DNA from 2 places in the Kosakonia sp. Marseille-Q7440 genome. Region 2 is predicted to be linked to the other one. Evidence: predicted binding sites of a transcription regulator. Region 2 holds the regulator's gene; the other holds the start of a gene.

Region 1 (7,469 bases), on a different contig from region 2:
ACCTGCTGGGCACATTACTGACCGGTCGACTGATCCGCCAGATGGGCTTTAACCGCAGCTACTACATCGCGTCGCTGATTTTCGCCGCAGGCTGCGTCGGGTTAGGGCTGATGGTGGGTTTCTGGAGCTGGATGATTTGGCGTTTTATCGCCGGCGTCGGCTGCGCCATGATTTGGGTGGTGGTGGAGAGCGCGCTGATGTCCAGCGGCACCTCTCAAAACCGTGGTCGCCTGCTGGCGGCCTATATGATGGTTTACTATATCGGCACCGTGCTTGGCCAACTGATGGTCAGCAAACTGCCAACCGAGTTGATGAGCGTGCTGCCGTGGGTTACCGGTATGGTGCTGGCGGCAATGCTGCCGCTGCTCTTTACGCGTATCGTTAATCAGCACAGCGAAGAGCAGGTGGCCTCTTCTATCTGGCCGATGCTGCGTCTGCGTCAGGCGCGCCTTGGCGTTAATGGGTGCATTATCTCCGGGATTATTCTCGGCTCGCTCTATGGTCTGATGCCGCTCTATCTGTCACACCAGGGCGTCAGCGACTCCGGCATTGGTTTCTGGATGGCGCTGATGGTCAGCGCCGGGATTATCGGTCAGTGGCCGATTGGCCGCATCGCCGACCGCTTTGGTCGCTTACTGGTGCTCCGCGTGCAGGTTTTTGTGGTGATCATCGGCTGCTTCGGCATGCTGAGCAACGCGGCGATGGCACCGGCGCTTTTTGCGCTGGGCACGGCAGGCTTTACTCTCTACCCGGTGGCAATGGCCTGGGCCTGTGAAAAAGTTGAACACCATCAGCTGGTGGCAATGAATCAGGCGCTGCTGCTGAGCTATACCATCGGCAGCCTGCTCGGACCAACGCTCACTTCTATGCTGATGCAGAGCTACTCTGACAGCCTGCTGTTTGTGATGATTGCTGGCGTATCGCTGGTCTACCTGGTGATGCTGATGCGCAAAGCGGGCCACCACCCGACGCCGGTGGCACACGCCTGACGGTTCTCCGGCTCATCCGGCAGACAACAAAAAAGCCACAACATAACGTTGTGGCTTTTTTTATTTGCTTTGCGGCTCAGTACATCACTTTATGGCCATACTGCTCGAGGATCCCTTTCACGCGCTCCATGGTCTCTTTCTTCGGCGGGTGAATGCCATCCAGCTTATACTCTTCGCCCATCGCCACCCATTTGTGTTTGCCAAGCTCGTGGTAGGGCAGCAGTTCGATTTTCTCGACGTTGCCCATGTCGCGGGTAAACTCGCCGAGACGGTGCGCGGAGTCGTCATCATCTGACCAGCCCGGCACGACGACGTAGCGGATCCAGACCTTAATCCCTTTCTTCGCCAGATACTGGGCGAACTCCAGCGTGCGATGGTTGGAGACGCCGACCAGATTCTGGTGGATCTCATCATTCATCTGTTTCAGATCGAGCATCACCAGATCGGTGACCTCCAGCAGTTCATCGATCACCGGATCGTAGCGGCGAACAAAGCCGTTGGTATCAAGGCAGGTGTGAATACCCTCTTTTTTACAGGCGCGGAACCAGTCACGGACGAACTCCGCCTGCAAAATCGCTTCGCCGCCCGAGGCGGTCACGCCGCCGCCGGAAGCATTCATAAAGTGGCGATAGGCCACCACGTCTTTCATCAGCTCTTCAACGGTGATCTCTTTACCGCCATGGGTATCCCAGGTATCACGGTTATGGCAGTAGAGGCAGCGCATCAGGCAGCCCTGAAAGAAGGTAATAAAGCGGATGCCCGGGCCGTCGACCGTACCGCAGGATTCGAAGGAGTGTATGCGACCAATAGCTGACATTGCGGTGTTTTCTCCAGATGTGGCCCATCCGGGGCCTGTGTCTGTGCAGTTTCATTCCTTCTGCACTAAGTCTGTTTTGGCAGGCATCCGGTAAACAGATGGCTGACGAAGCAGGCTGTGGTTGTGAAAAAGGCCCCACAGACGTGGAGCCTTTAGTGTACGCTTTTTACAAGCTTCTTTCAGCCAATACCATTACATGGTCTGGGTGAAAGTACGGGTAATCACGTCCTGCTGCTGCTCTTTAGTCAGGGAGTTAAAGCGTACAGCGTAACCGGAAACGCGGATGGTCAGCTGCGGATATTTCTCCGGATTTTCCATCGCGTCGAGCAGCATTTCGCGGTTCATAACGTTGACGTTGAGGTGCTGACCACCTTCGATTGAGGCTTCATGGTGGAAGTAACCATCCATCAGGCCTGCTAGGTTAGTTTTACGCACTTCATCATCTTTACCCAGCGCGTTTGGCACGATAGAGAAGGTATAAGAGATACCATCTTTCGCGTAGGCAAACGGCAGTTTTGCAACGGAGGTCAGAGAGGCAACAGCACCTTTCTGGTCACGGCCGTGCATCGGGTTAGCACCCGGTCCAAACGGTGCACCAGCGCGACGACCATCCGGGGTGTTACCGGTTTTCTTACCATACACAACGTTAGAGGTGATGGTCAGAACCGACTGAGTCGGGATCGCGTTGCGGTAGGTGGTCAGTTTCTGAATTTTCTTCATGAAACGTTCTACCAGGTCAACCGCCATGTCATCGACGCGTGCGTCGTTGTTACCAAACTGCGGGTATTCGCCTTCGATTTCGAAGTCGATAGCCAGACCGTCTTCGTCACGAATCGGTTTAACTTTCGCATATTTGATAGCAGACAGGGAGTCAGCTGCAACCGACAGGCCAGCGATACCGCAAGCCATGGTGCGTACCACGTCACGATCGTGCAGCGCCATCAGAGAGGCTTCGTAGCTGTACTTGTCGTGCATGTAGTGGATAACGTTCAGGGCGGTGACGTACTGTTTAGCCAGCCAGTCCATAAAGTGATCCATACGTTCCATCACTTCGTCGAACTTCAGCAGGTCGCCTTTGATAGGTTCAGATTTCGGACCTACCTGCATTTTCAGTTTTTCATCCACGCCGCCGTTAATAGCGTAAAGCATGGTTTTCGCCAGGTTTGCACGGGCACCGAAGAACTGCATCTGTTTGCCAACAACCATCGGGCTTACGCAGCAGGCAATCGCGTAGTCATCGTTGTTGAAGTCCGGACGCATCAGGTCATCGTTCTCATACTGCAGAGAAGAGGTGTCGATGGAGACTTTAGCAGCGAATTTTTTGAAGTTCAGCGGCAGTTTTTCAGACCACAGAACGGTGATGTTCGGCTCCGGAGACGGCCCCATGGTGTAAAGGGTGTTCAGGAAGCGGAAGCTGTTTTTGGAAACCAGCGTACGGCCATCAACGCCCATACCGCCAATAGATTCAGTTGCCCAAATCGGGTCGCCAGAGAAGAGTTCATCATACTCAGGAGTACGCAGGAAGCGGACCATACGCAATTTCATGACCAGGTGGTCAATCATTTCCTGTGCGTCCTGCTCGGTGATTTTGCCCGCTTTCAGGTCACGTTCAATGTAAACGTCCAGGAAGGTGGAGACGCGACCGAAGGACATCGCAGCGCCGTTCTGAGACTTAACCGCAGCCAGGTAGCCGAAGTAGGTCCACTGAATTGCTTCCTGAGCAGTAGTTGCCGGACCGGAGATATCACAGCCATATTTTGCTGCCATCTCTTTGATCTGACCCAGCGCGCGGTGCTGTTCAGCAATCTCTTCGCGCAGACGGATAGTCGCTTCCAGGTTTACGCCGTTTTCCAGGTCAGACTGCAGAGACTGGAACTGGGCATATTTGTCTTTCATCAGGAAGTCGATACCGTACAGCGCAACGCGACGGTAGTCACCGATGATACGACCACGGCCGTAGGCGTCCGGCAGACCGGTCAGCACGCCAGATTTACGGCAGTTCAGGATGTCTTTGGTGTAAACATCGAATACGCCCTGGTTGTGGGTTTTGCGGTATTCGGTGAAGATTTTTTTCAGCTGCGGATCCAGTTCGCGGTTGTACGCTTTGCAGGAACCTTCAACCATTTTGATGCCGCCAAACGGGATGATCGCGCGTTTCAGCGGTGCTTCGGTCTGCAGACCAACGATCTTCTCAAGCTGCTTGTTGATGTAGCCCGCATCATGAGAGGTGATAGTGGAAGCAACGGAGGTGTCGAAATCAACTGGCGCATGCGTGCGGTTTTCCAGTTTCACGCCTTCCATGACTTTGTCCCACAGCTTGGTGGTCGCGTCGGTCGCGCCCGCCAGGAAGGACTCGTCACCTTCGTACGGAGTGTAGTTTTTCTGGATAAAATCACGTACGTTTACAGCGTTTTGCCATTCACCTTGAGTAAAACCTTCCCAGGCTGCGGCTAATTTTTCGTTAAGTTCGGACATGTAACACCTACCTTCTTAAGTGGATTTTTTATTTACTGCCTGAAACGATCTTTAGTGACGATCGTTGCCACGCAGGTAAATGACCCAGTATGTCAACCCGACCAGTAAGCCTCCACCGATGATGTTCCCGATTGTTACCGGGATCAGGTTATCGGTAATAAAGTTCATTACGGTCAGGTGAGAAAAACTTTCCGGGCTGGAACCTACGGCGGTCCAGAACTCCGGGCTTGCAAAGTTGCGAATCACGATGCCCATCGGGATCATAAACATGTTCGCGATACTGTGCTCAAAACCGCTGGCGACAAACATCGCAACCGGCAGCACCATAATCATTGCTTTATCCATCAGGCTGCGGCCGGAGTAACTCATCCATACCGCCATGCAGACCATCAGGTTCGCGAGGATACCTAACGCCACCGCTTCGACGAAGGTGTGGTGCACCTTGTGGTCGGCGGTCTGCAATACGTTTAAGCCCCAGCCGCCGTTGGCGACCATATATTCGCCGGAGAGCCACATTAATAAGACGAAGAGCAGCGCACCCACCAGGTTACCAACGTAAACGTTGATCCAGTTTCGAGCCAGTTGCCCCCAGGTGATGCGCCCGCTGGCTTTTGCCACAACAATCAGCACCGTGGAGGTAAAGAGGTCGGCGCCGCAGATAATGCAGAGAATCAACCCAAGTGAGAAACAGATGCCGCCGATAAGTTTAGCAATGCCGTAAGGCATCGTTGCTGTACCGGTGGTAGCCGTTATATAGAAAACGAACGCAATGGAGATAAACACACCGGCGGTGATCGCCAGGTAGAAGGTCTTAAGCGGATGTTTAGTCGCTTTATAGACACCAGCCTCTTCGGCCACTTTGGCCATCTCTGCTGGAAGTATAAGATCAAAAGGGTTGTCAGCTTTCACACTAACTCTCTCTTTATTAAGTCGGCGACGAGATACTAACAAAGCATTATAGAAGACAAATTGATATGGATCATATCTCGCCTGGCTTATACGACCGCAAAGCGTATGGTTTTTCTGCTAAAGCGGAGTAACGTGTTGATTATCAAAATAAAAATAAATTTTAAAATTTATAAGAAGCGTTGAATTTTTTTGTGCACTCCTCCGTTAATGGTTAATTAATATGGAGTAATTGCTATTAGAAGTAACAATGTTAACGCTGAAAATATAATTATATTCACCCGCGGTTAACTTAAATATTACATTTAAGATTCATCAGCAAAATATAATAAAAAAGGGGCAATAAAATTGCCCCGTAATATAGCGTAGACTTGCGAATAAGCCTACCGGTTGTAGTGTTATTTATCGTTACTTAGACCAGTAAGCGACTTTCGCACGTTGTAATTTTTCGTAAGCGGCTAACAGCGACTGATGAGCCGGGAATGCCTGCAGGGTGCCGTCGGCAGGCTGCAGATCGTAAAACGACGCTTCACCGCTGAGGGCGGCACTGGCGGCTTCCACGGCCTGTGCGCCATACATGCGCACAAAGGCGTTAAGGTATTGCAGCGGTTGGCGCTCCTCTTCCTGCGCCAGCAGGAGCAGCGTTTGCAGGCAGCGGTAGTAGTTGGCGCGCTCAGGGCTGAAGATTGAGGCGTTAAACTCAATCGTCCACTCGGTCCAGGCCAGTGCCTGATCGAGATCGCCGCCCGCCAGCGCTAGCATCGCTTTCAGCTCGCCAATGCGCAGGGTGTACCAGCCGTTATCTTTGCCCGTTGCCAGACCCAGCAGTTCGCGCACGCGCGTAAAGTCATCGTGACCTTCATCATCCAGTTGAGCGATAAGATCGAGATAGGCCTCTTTATCCCACTCGCTGCCAGGCAGGGAGAGGATGGTTTCGCGCAGGTGCGTACCCATGGTGTTATTCGCCAGCCACAGATCTTCCGCCGGATAGATATCAGACATGCCCGGCACCAGAATACGGCAGGCGTAGACGCCCAGGTGCTCATAATCCGCGATGTAAACCTCTTTATCTTCCTTCTGGAAGATACTCATCAGCGTCGCGAACTCCTCTTCCGTGGTGCCGGCAAAGCTCCAGTCGACAAACGGATAATCGGCATCCTGTTTAAACAGATCCCAGGAGATGAGACCGCTGGAGTCGATAAAGTGAGTTTCAAGGTTGGCGTGTTCTGCCACTTCTTCATCATCGAAGGTCGGCGGGGTAAAGACATCCAGATCTTTCAGACCGCGGCCCTGCAGCAGTTCCGTAACCGTACGCTCCAGCGCTACGCCGAAGTCCGGGTGCGCGCCAAACGAGGCGAAGCAGGTGCCATTCGCCGGGTTGAACAGCACCACGCAAATCACCGGATAGTTGCCGCCCAGCGAGCCGTCGTAGGCAAAGATTGGGAAACCTTCCGCTTCCAGTTTGGCAATCGCTTCGACCACACCCGGATAGCGCGCCAGCACCTCCTGCGGGATCTCCGGCAGGCTGATGCTCTCGGCGATAATGCGGTTTTTAATGTGACGTTCGAAAACTTCAGACAGCCCCTGCACACGCGCTTCATTACGGGTGTTGCCCGCCGACATGCCGTTGGAGACATAGAGGTTGCCGACGATATTCATCGGGATATAGACCGTCTGCTCATCCGACTGGCGGGTAAACGGCAGGGCGCAGATCCCGCGCTCTTCATTACCGGATTGCAGATCAATCAGCATACCGGCGGCCAGTTCGTTTTCCGGATCGTAGTAGGCGCGCAGACGCGCATCGAGAATGCCTTCCGGCAGCGAGTCATCTTCCGGCAGCGGGAACCACTTCTCATTCGGATAGTGGACAAACGGCCCCTGGGCAATGGCGTCGCCAAGCCAGAAGTCAGCAAAGAAGTAGTTGGTGGAGAGACGTTCGAAATATTCGCCGAGCGCGGAGGCCAGCGCCGCTTTTTTCGTGGCGCCTTTACCATTGGTAAAGCAGAGCGCGCACTCTTTATCGCGGATATGCACCGACCAGACGTTTGGCACAGGATTTAGCCAGGAGGCCTCTTCAATATTGAAACCGAGATCGGTCAGTTTCTGCTGAAAGCGGGCGATGGAGTCTTCCAGCGCGGCGTCTTTACCGGGGATAAATGTTTGGGTCATGGCGGTCACTTTTTTCGTACGTAAAGCGCGCAATGATACGGGTTTTACGTGGCAGGCGCTATCGTCCTTCGTGGTGCGGCGAAAATAAAAGTTCTGGCTATGCTTATCAGGAG
Region 2 (7,469 bases):
AACCCGTTTTTTATCTTTGCGAAGTGCCGTATAGTTTCGCGCAAACTGCATGAAACGCGGCACATCCATTGGTTGAATTCACATGATCCTGCTTATCGACAATTACGACTCCTTTACCTGGAACCTCTACCAATATTTTTGTGAGCTGGGAGTACACGTAGAGGTGAGGCGTAACGATGAGCTGGCGCTGGCGGATATTGAAATGCTAGCGCCGCAGAAAATTGTTATTTCGCCAGGCCCCTGCACGCCGGATGAGTCGGGCATTTCGCTGGAAGTTATTGCGCACTACGCGGGCAAGCTGCCGATCCTCGGCGTTTGTCTCGGCCATCAGGCGATTGCCCAGGCATTTGGTGCCACCATTGTGCGCGCGGCGAAGGTGATGCACGGCAAAACTTCCCCTATTACGCACTCTGGCAGCGGTGTGTTTAGCGGCTTAAATAATCCGTTAACCGTTACGCGCTATCACTCTTTGGTCATCGATCCATCTACCTTACCTGACTGCTTCGAGGTCACCGCGTGGAGTGAAAACGGTGAGATTATGGGCATTCGCCATAAGGCGTGGGATCTGGAAGGGGTGCAGTTCCACCCCGAAAGTATTCTCAGTGAGCAGGGCCATCAATTGCTGGAAAACTTCCTTACGCGGTGATTTGTGGTTGCCATCTAGTGATTTTTTATGCATATTTCGTGATTATATTTTCACTATGAATGCAACATAACACGGGATGGGCAACCTATGGCAACTCAGCAAGACGCGGTGACACGTGCAAACTTCGATGACGTTATTCTGCCAATTTACGCACCGGCCGAGTTTATCCCGGTAAAGGGGAAGGGCAGCCGCGTCTGGGATCAGCAGGGTAAAGAGTACGTTGATTTTGCTGGCGGCATTGCGGTAACTGCTTTAGGCCACTGCCATCCGGCGCTGGTGGAGACGCTGAAAGCGCAGGGCGAGACGCTCTGGCACCTGAGCAACGTCTTCACTAACGAGCCCGCGCTGCGTCTGGCGCGCAAGCTGGTGGATGCCACCTTTGCCGAGCGCGTCGTGTTTATGAACTCCGGTACCGAAGCCAACGAAACCGCCTTTAAGCTGGCGCGTTTTTATGCAACCACGCGCCACAGCCCGCACAAAACCAAAATCATCGCTTTCCATCACGCTTTTCACGGGCGTTCCCTCTTTACCGTGACTGTTGGCGGCCAGCCGAAATACTCCGACGGCTTTGGCCCGAAACCGGCCGACATCGTGCATGTTCCATTTAACGATCTGCACGCGGTTAAAGCGGTGATGGACGATCACACCTGCGCCGTGGTGGTAGAGCCGATTCAGGGCGAAGGCGGAGTGACCGCCGCCACGCCTGAATTCCTCAAAGGCCTGCGTGAACTGTGCGATGAGCACAACGCACTGCTGGTGTTTGATGAGGTGCAGTGCGGGATGGGGCGCAGCGGTGAGCTGTTCGCTTACATGCACTACGGCGTGACGCCGGACATTCTGACCAGTGCTAAAGCTCTTGGCGGCGGTTTCCCGGTCAGCGCCATGTTGACGACGCACGAGATCGCCAGCGTCTTCCACGCCGGTTCCCACGGATCCACTTATGGCGGAAACCCGCTGGCCTGCGCGGTGGCCGGTACCGCATTCGATATCATCAACACCCCTGAAGTGCTGAATGGCGTCAGTGCCAAACGTCAGCACTTTGTTCAGCATCTGCAACAAATTAATGAGCAGTACGATCTGTTCAGCGATATTCGCGGTATGGGGCTGTTGATCGGTGCCGAGCTGAAGCCGCAATACAAAGGCCGTGCACGCGATTTCCTGCATGCGGCTGCCGCAGCGGGCGTGATGGTGCTGAATGCCGGCCCGGATGTGATGCGTTTCGCGCCGTCGCTGATTATCGAGGAGCAGGATATTGATGAAGGGATGCAGCGCTTTGCGCAGGCCGTTGCGAGCGTGGTTAACGCGTAAGACGTCGGCGTAGCCAGATGCCGTGATGCGGGCGCTGACGCCATGCCACCGACGAGATGGTGTGCATGGTGCTCAGATGCCCAATAATGCGCTGCAAATGCTGCTCCAGCGTGCTCATTGGGCCGTGGGTCAGCGTCTCCGGTCCTTCCATAACATTCACATCACCGGACTCTCCCGGCCCGTCATACTCCAGCCGCTGCTGACAACGTTGCAGCGCAATTTCACATGATTCGAGATAGCGCTGCGCCAGGTCCGGCGTCAGCATGGTGTGCTCGCGCGCCAGCGTCGTCATGGCGTTAATGTGTTCGACAATAAACTGGCTATGCGTCACCCACAGTTTCATATCGCTCAGATAGCGGCTGTTAAAGCCGGGCTCCTGCATCGCCTGGTTGAGGGAGTTGAACAGGGCGTTGTGCGCCTGATTAACCTGCATACGCTGCCAGGCCAGCGGCGTTGCTTCCGGGTTATTGCTGAGGATCAGGCGAATCGCATCCTGATAGGCCTCCAGCGCATCGTGCGCATTCTGGCGCAGCAGGCCGCTCTGCCACTGCGGCCACAGCCACACCATCCCGCCAAAGGCAATCAGGCAGCCAATCAGCGTATCGACCAGCCGGGCGAGGATAAACTGGTCGCCGTTAAGCGTCAGGATTTGCAAGGTATAGACCGCCGTAATCGTGAAACCGACCGTCGCCCAGCCGTAACTTTTGCGGATAATCAGATAGCTACTCAAGGTGATCATCAGCATCGCAGCGAGGGTAAAACCGAGCGGCACATGAAAGTGCAGCGTCATTCCCGCCACCACCAGCCCGGCCAGCGTGCCGGCGGCACGGTTGACAATGCGTACCCGCGTCGCGCCATAACCGTTCTGCGTCACCACCATCACCGTCATCATGATCCAGTAAGGTTTCGGCAGATTTAATGCGCTGCCCATCAGGCTGGCGATGCTGAGCATGACGCTGATACGCGCCGCATTGCGCAGGGCGGTCGATTTCAGGGACAGATAGCTTTTTAGCGCCGGGATCAGCGGCAGGCGCTCCTGCTTATCCTCCATCAAATCGCGGATGTAGAGCGGGCGCTGGGTGCGCAGCACGCGGGCGATACGGCTGAAGTGCCAGGCGCAAAACTGCCCGACCGGATTATCAGGGTGCTGACGGGCAATTTTTTCCAGCGCACCGACCTGCTTCTCCATGGTGAAGCGGGTCGGATAGCGGTGATAGAGAATGTCATCTGCCAGCACGCGCAGGCGAGCCGCGACGGTTTGCGCATTCCAGCGAATCACCTGCTCGGCGTGGGTGCGCTCGACCAGCTTCTGCACCTTTTCCGGCTGATGCAGGCTGACAGAGATATGCTCCTGCAGATCCAACGCGACCTGAAAGACGCGCAGCAGGCGCTTGTAATCGTTGTTCTGATTGGCCGCCAGCATATGCAGCTGCTGGTAACACTGGCTAATCAGATCCACCGCTTTCTGCTGGCGGTCGAGCAGCGGCGGCAGCGCGGTTTCCGGATCGATGTGTTGGGTTAACAGGCTATATTTCGCTTCGCAATAGTCCGCCAGTTGCCGGTAGAGCAAGCTGAGGGATTCGCGCAGCGGCTGTTCGCGCCATAGCCAGAACCAGAACCAGTTAAACAGCCCGTACCACAGGGTGCCGAGGGTGTAGATCAGCAGCGGCTCCCACACCGGCATGTTTCCGGCGAGGCTGAGAGTAAAAATGGCGGCAATGAGAGATGCGGGAAGTAAGCGGCCATGCAGCGCGCTGATTTCACCTGTCACGCCCAGCAGCAGCGTTAGCACCGTCATGATCACCGGTAGCGGAAGATTTTCCGCCAGCAAAAGCTGCACCGCCAGGCTACAGCCGGCAAACAGCGAGCCGCCGATAATCAGGCGTTTAAAGAAGCGTTTATGCGGGGTATCGAGGCCCGCAATATTGCAGCAGGCGGGAACCAGCGAGAAGAGAAGACCCTGTTGCAGATGGCCGAGCAGCAGCCCAACCGCCACAGGCAGGCATAACACCAGCGTTTGTCGCAGTGCGTAGTTGATTTCGGGGTGATAAATCAGCCTGCGCCACATGGGAAAACAAAAACGGCGCACCGCATGAGCGATGCGCCATTTCGCAGATTAACGCGTACCGTAGACGACGATAGTTTTACCGTGGGCGGAGATCAGGTTTTGATCTTCGAGCATTTTAAGAATGCGGCCAACCGTTTCGCGGGAGCAACCGACGATCTGACCGATCTCCTGACGGGTAATTTTAATTTGCATACCGTCCGGGTGGGTCATGGCGTCCGGCTGTTTTGCCAGGTTCAGCAGAGTCTGTGCAATGCGGCCGGTCACGTCGAGGAACGCCAGGTTACCGACTTTCTCCGAGGTCACCTGCAGGCGACGCGCCATCTGCGAGGAGAGGCGCATCAGAATATCCGGATTCACCTGGATAAGCTGACGGAATTTTTTGTAGGAGATCTCCGCCACTTCACAGGCGGTCTTGGCGCGAACCCAGGCGCTGCGCTCCTGACCTTCTTCAAACAGGCCCAGTTCACCAATAAAATCGCCCTGGTTGAGGTAAGAGAGGATCATCTCTTTACCCTCTTCATCCTTGATGAGCACTGCCACTGAGCCTTTAACGATGTAATACAGCGTTTCCGCTTTTTCACCCTGGTGAATCAGCGTGCTCTTCGACGGGTACTTATGAATATGGCAATGAGACAAGAACCATTCGAGAGTCGGGTCTGTTTGCGGTTTGCCAAGCACCATGCGCGATTATCCTCTGTTATAAGCTGGCTCCAGAAACGGCGTGAATCATTCAGCTTCTGGGGTTGCAATCAAAGCTTCCCAAATCCCGGGAAGTGGACCGTCAGCGACATCTGCGGTCTCTAATGTATGATATCCCTTGCGTACATTCGTAACGTCAATGTTTCTCTGTAGCATGTAGACTGTTTTAGCATAGCTTTTGGCGCCTGTCTCCTGGTGTCTCGCTTCAGCATGACGCAGGTCGCCTTCCGTTGCGCGTTTTGTTATGTACGCGTAATCTGTGAAAAAATTTGCCATACCGGAGTGATGAACATGCAGGCACGAGTGAAATGGGTTGAAGGGTTAACGTTCCTTGGTGAGTCCGCTTCCGGCCACCAAATCCTGATGGATGGCAACTCCGGGGACAAAGCTCCCAGCCCGATGGAGATGGTCTTAATGGCCGCCGGCGGCTGCAGCGCCATTGACGTGGTGTCGATTCTGCAAAAAGGGCGTCATGACGTGACCGACTGCGAAGTGAAGCTGACCTCCGAGCGCCGTGAAGAAGCACCGCGCTACTTTACCCATATCAACCTGCACTTCATCGTCACCGGCAAAGCGCTGAAAGAGGCTGCCGTCTCCCGCGCGGTCGATCTCTCGGCTGAGAAGTACTGCTCCGTGGCGCTGATGCTGGAAAAAGCAGTCAAGATTACCCACTCCTTTGAGGTGATCGAAGCCTGATAAGCCCGCCCGGCGGCGCTTCCCGCCGGGTTATTTAATCTTTTTGCCTTCCATCAGCCGCTGCACCAGCGGCGTCATAATCAGCTCCATCGCCAGCCCCATTTTGCCGCCCGGCACCACCAGCGTATCCATATGCGAGATAAACGATCCCTGCAACATTGCCAGCAGCCACGGATAATCGATCCCCTCCAGATTGCGGAAATGAATCACGACAAAGCTCTCATCAAGAGAAGGAATGCCTTTGGCGGCAAAGGGGTTTGAGGTATCGACGGTGGGAACGCGCTGGAAGTTGAGATGAGTGCGGGAAAACTGCGGCGTGATGTAGTTGATGTAATCTTCCATTGAGCGCACCACCGAATCCATCACTGCTTCCCGGGAGTGACCGCGCTCGCTGGTGTCGCGGATCATCTTCTGGATCCACTCGAGGTTAACGATCGGCACCACGCCCACCAGTAGATCAACATGGCTCGCCACATCATGCTGCGGCGTCACCACACCGCCATGCAGCCCTTCGTAGAACAAAACGTCGGTTGGCTCCGGCAGTGGTTGCCAGGGGGTGAAGGTTCCTGGAACCTGGTTCCACGGCACGGCTTCATCATAGGTGTGGAGATATTTGCGCGCCTGGCCCTGGCCGCTCTGGCCATACTCGCTGAAGGTCTGCTCCAGCAGGCCGAAGTCGTTCGCTTCCGGGCCAAAATAGCTGATATGCCGCCCGAGATCGCGGGCTTTGCGGATCGCCATATCCATTTCCGGACGGGTATAACGATGAAAGCTGTCGCCTTCCACCTCCGCCGCGTGCATGTTGAGCTGGGCGAAAATCTTACGGAAGGCGAGGCTGGTGGTGGTGGTTCCCGCGCCGCTGGAGCCAGTGACGGCGATGACCGGATGTTTGGCGGACATAGCAACTCCCTGAAGAAAAGCTGTTGTTCAGTATCAAAGCCGCCCGGCGTCCGGTTATTCGTGGAACTGCCCGCGCGGCATAATATTCACCGTTTCGTGCAGTTCTGACCACACCAGTACGGCCTCGCCGCGCTGCAATTGCCGTTTTACGTCGGCGACCTTTTGTTCAAGCGAACGCTCATGTTCACCATAATCGGTACCTTCGCGCAAGACAAAGCTCTCAATCAGATTGTCGAGCGTGTCGGCGTCAAGTTCTTGCCACGGAATAATCATGATGCTCCCAGATAAGCGGATAACCAGTCCGGAATGCGCGTTTCAAGCCACATCTCCGGGCGACGCAGCGTGCCGCCGACAAAGCCGACGTGCCCGCCATGTTCCGTCAATTGATACTCAATATTAGCGGGTAATTGCGCAAGATCGGGGATGACGTGATGATCCATAAACGGATCATCCTTGGCGTGAATGATAAGCGTCGGTTTACGAATCTGCGGCAGCAGCGGCATGGCGCTACAGCGGCGATAGTAATCAAGTGCATCGTCGAAGCCGTGGATTTTCGAGGTGATCACATCATCGAAATCGCGGATGCGCCGCATTTTACGCAGCACCTCCATGGTCGTCGGTAGCGAGCCAGGATAGGCGCGCAGTTTCCGCGCGGCATTGGCCTTCAGCAGGTTGAGCAAATAACGCTGGTAAACGCGCGTGAAGCCTTTATCCATATGATAACTGCACGCTTCCAGCACCAGCGGGGCCGAGACAATCACCGCCGCATCGACGGGCAAATCATCATCCGCTTTCGCCAGCAGGCAGCCGAGCATATTCCCGCCGAGCGAATATCCCACCGCCGCGGTCGGCGCCTCGCCAAGCTCCTGACGCAGCCAGGTGAGAAACCAGGTGCCATCTTCGGTTTCACCGGAGTGATAGATGCGGTTCAGGCGATTAGGAATCCCACTACAGCCGCGAAAATGCATCACCACGCCCAGCCAGCCGCGCTGTTTCGCCGCATTAATCAGGCCGTGCGCATAGGGGCTGTGCAGGCTGCCTTCCAGGCCATGAAACACCACCAGCCGCGGTTTATGCCGCGCCTGATTCGGCTCTTCGCTCCACGCAAGATCGACAAAATCCCCGTCCGGCAGTTCAAGGCGCTGCCACCAG

What was found. The regulator CRP, encoded in region 2, controls carbon source genes, mostly activating them, when cyclic AMP is high. The targets are predictions, from matches to a motif close to ATGTGANNNNNNTCACAT.
Region 1: focA (formate transporter FocA) is a predicted target of CRP. The motif match lies at 5,249-5,266, and genes of this name have one in related genera.

What each region holds. Positions count from the first base shown of each region.
Region 1 is NZ_CBCPLT010000001.1:1,407,780-1,415,248, forward strand. Features, by position in the region: gene ACWPW2_RS06405 (MFS transporter) at 1-989, shown strand, start outside; gene pflA (pyruvate formate lyase 1-activating protein) at 1,066-1,806, opposite strand; gene pflB (formate C-acetyltransferase) at 1,999-4,281, opposite strand; gene focA (formate transporter FocA) at 4,333-5,190, opposite strand; gene ycaO (30S ribosomal protein S12 methylthiotransferase accessory factor YcaO) at 5,596-7,356, opposite strand.
Region 2 is NZ_CBCPLT010000002.1:532,662-540,130, forward strand. Features, by position in the region: gene pabA (aminodeoxychorismate synthase component 2) at 83-646, shown strand; gene argD (bifunctional acetylornithine/succinyldiaminopimelate transaminase) at 734-1,954, shown strand; gene ACWPW2_RS16345 (YccS/YhfK family putative transporter) at 1,944-4,022, opposite strand; gene crp (cAMP-activated global transcriptional regulator CRP) at 4,071-4,703, opposite strand; gene ACWPW2_RS16355 (OsmC family protein) at 5,013-5,417, shown strand; gene ACWPW2_RS16360 (phosphoribulokinase) at 5,448-6,317, opposite strand; gene ACWPW2_RS16365 (YheU family protein) at 6,372-6,590, opposite strand; gene ACWPW2_RS16370 (hydrolase) at 6,587-7,469, opposite strand, start outside.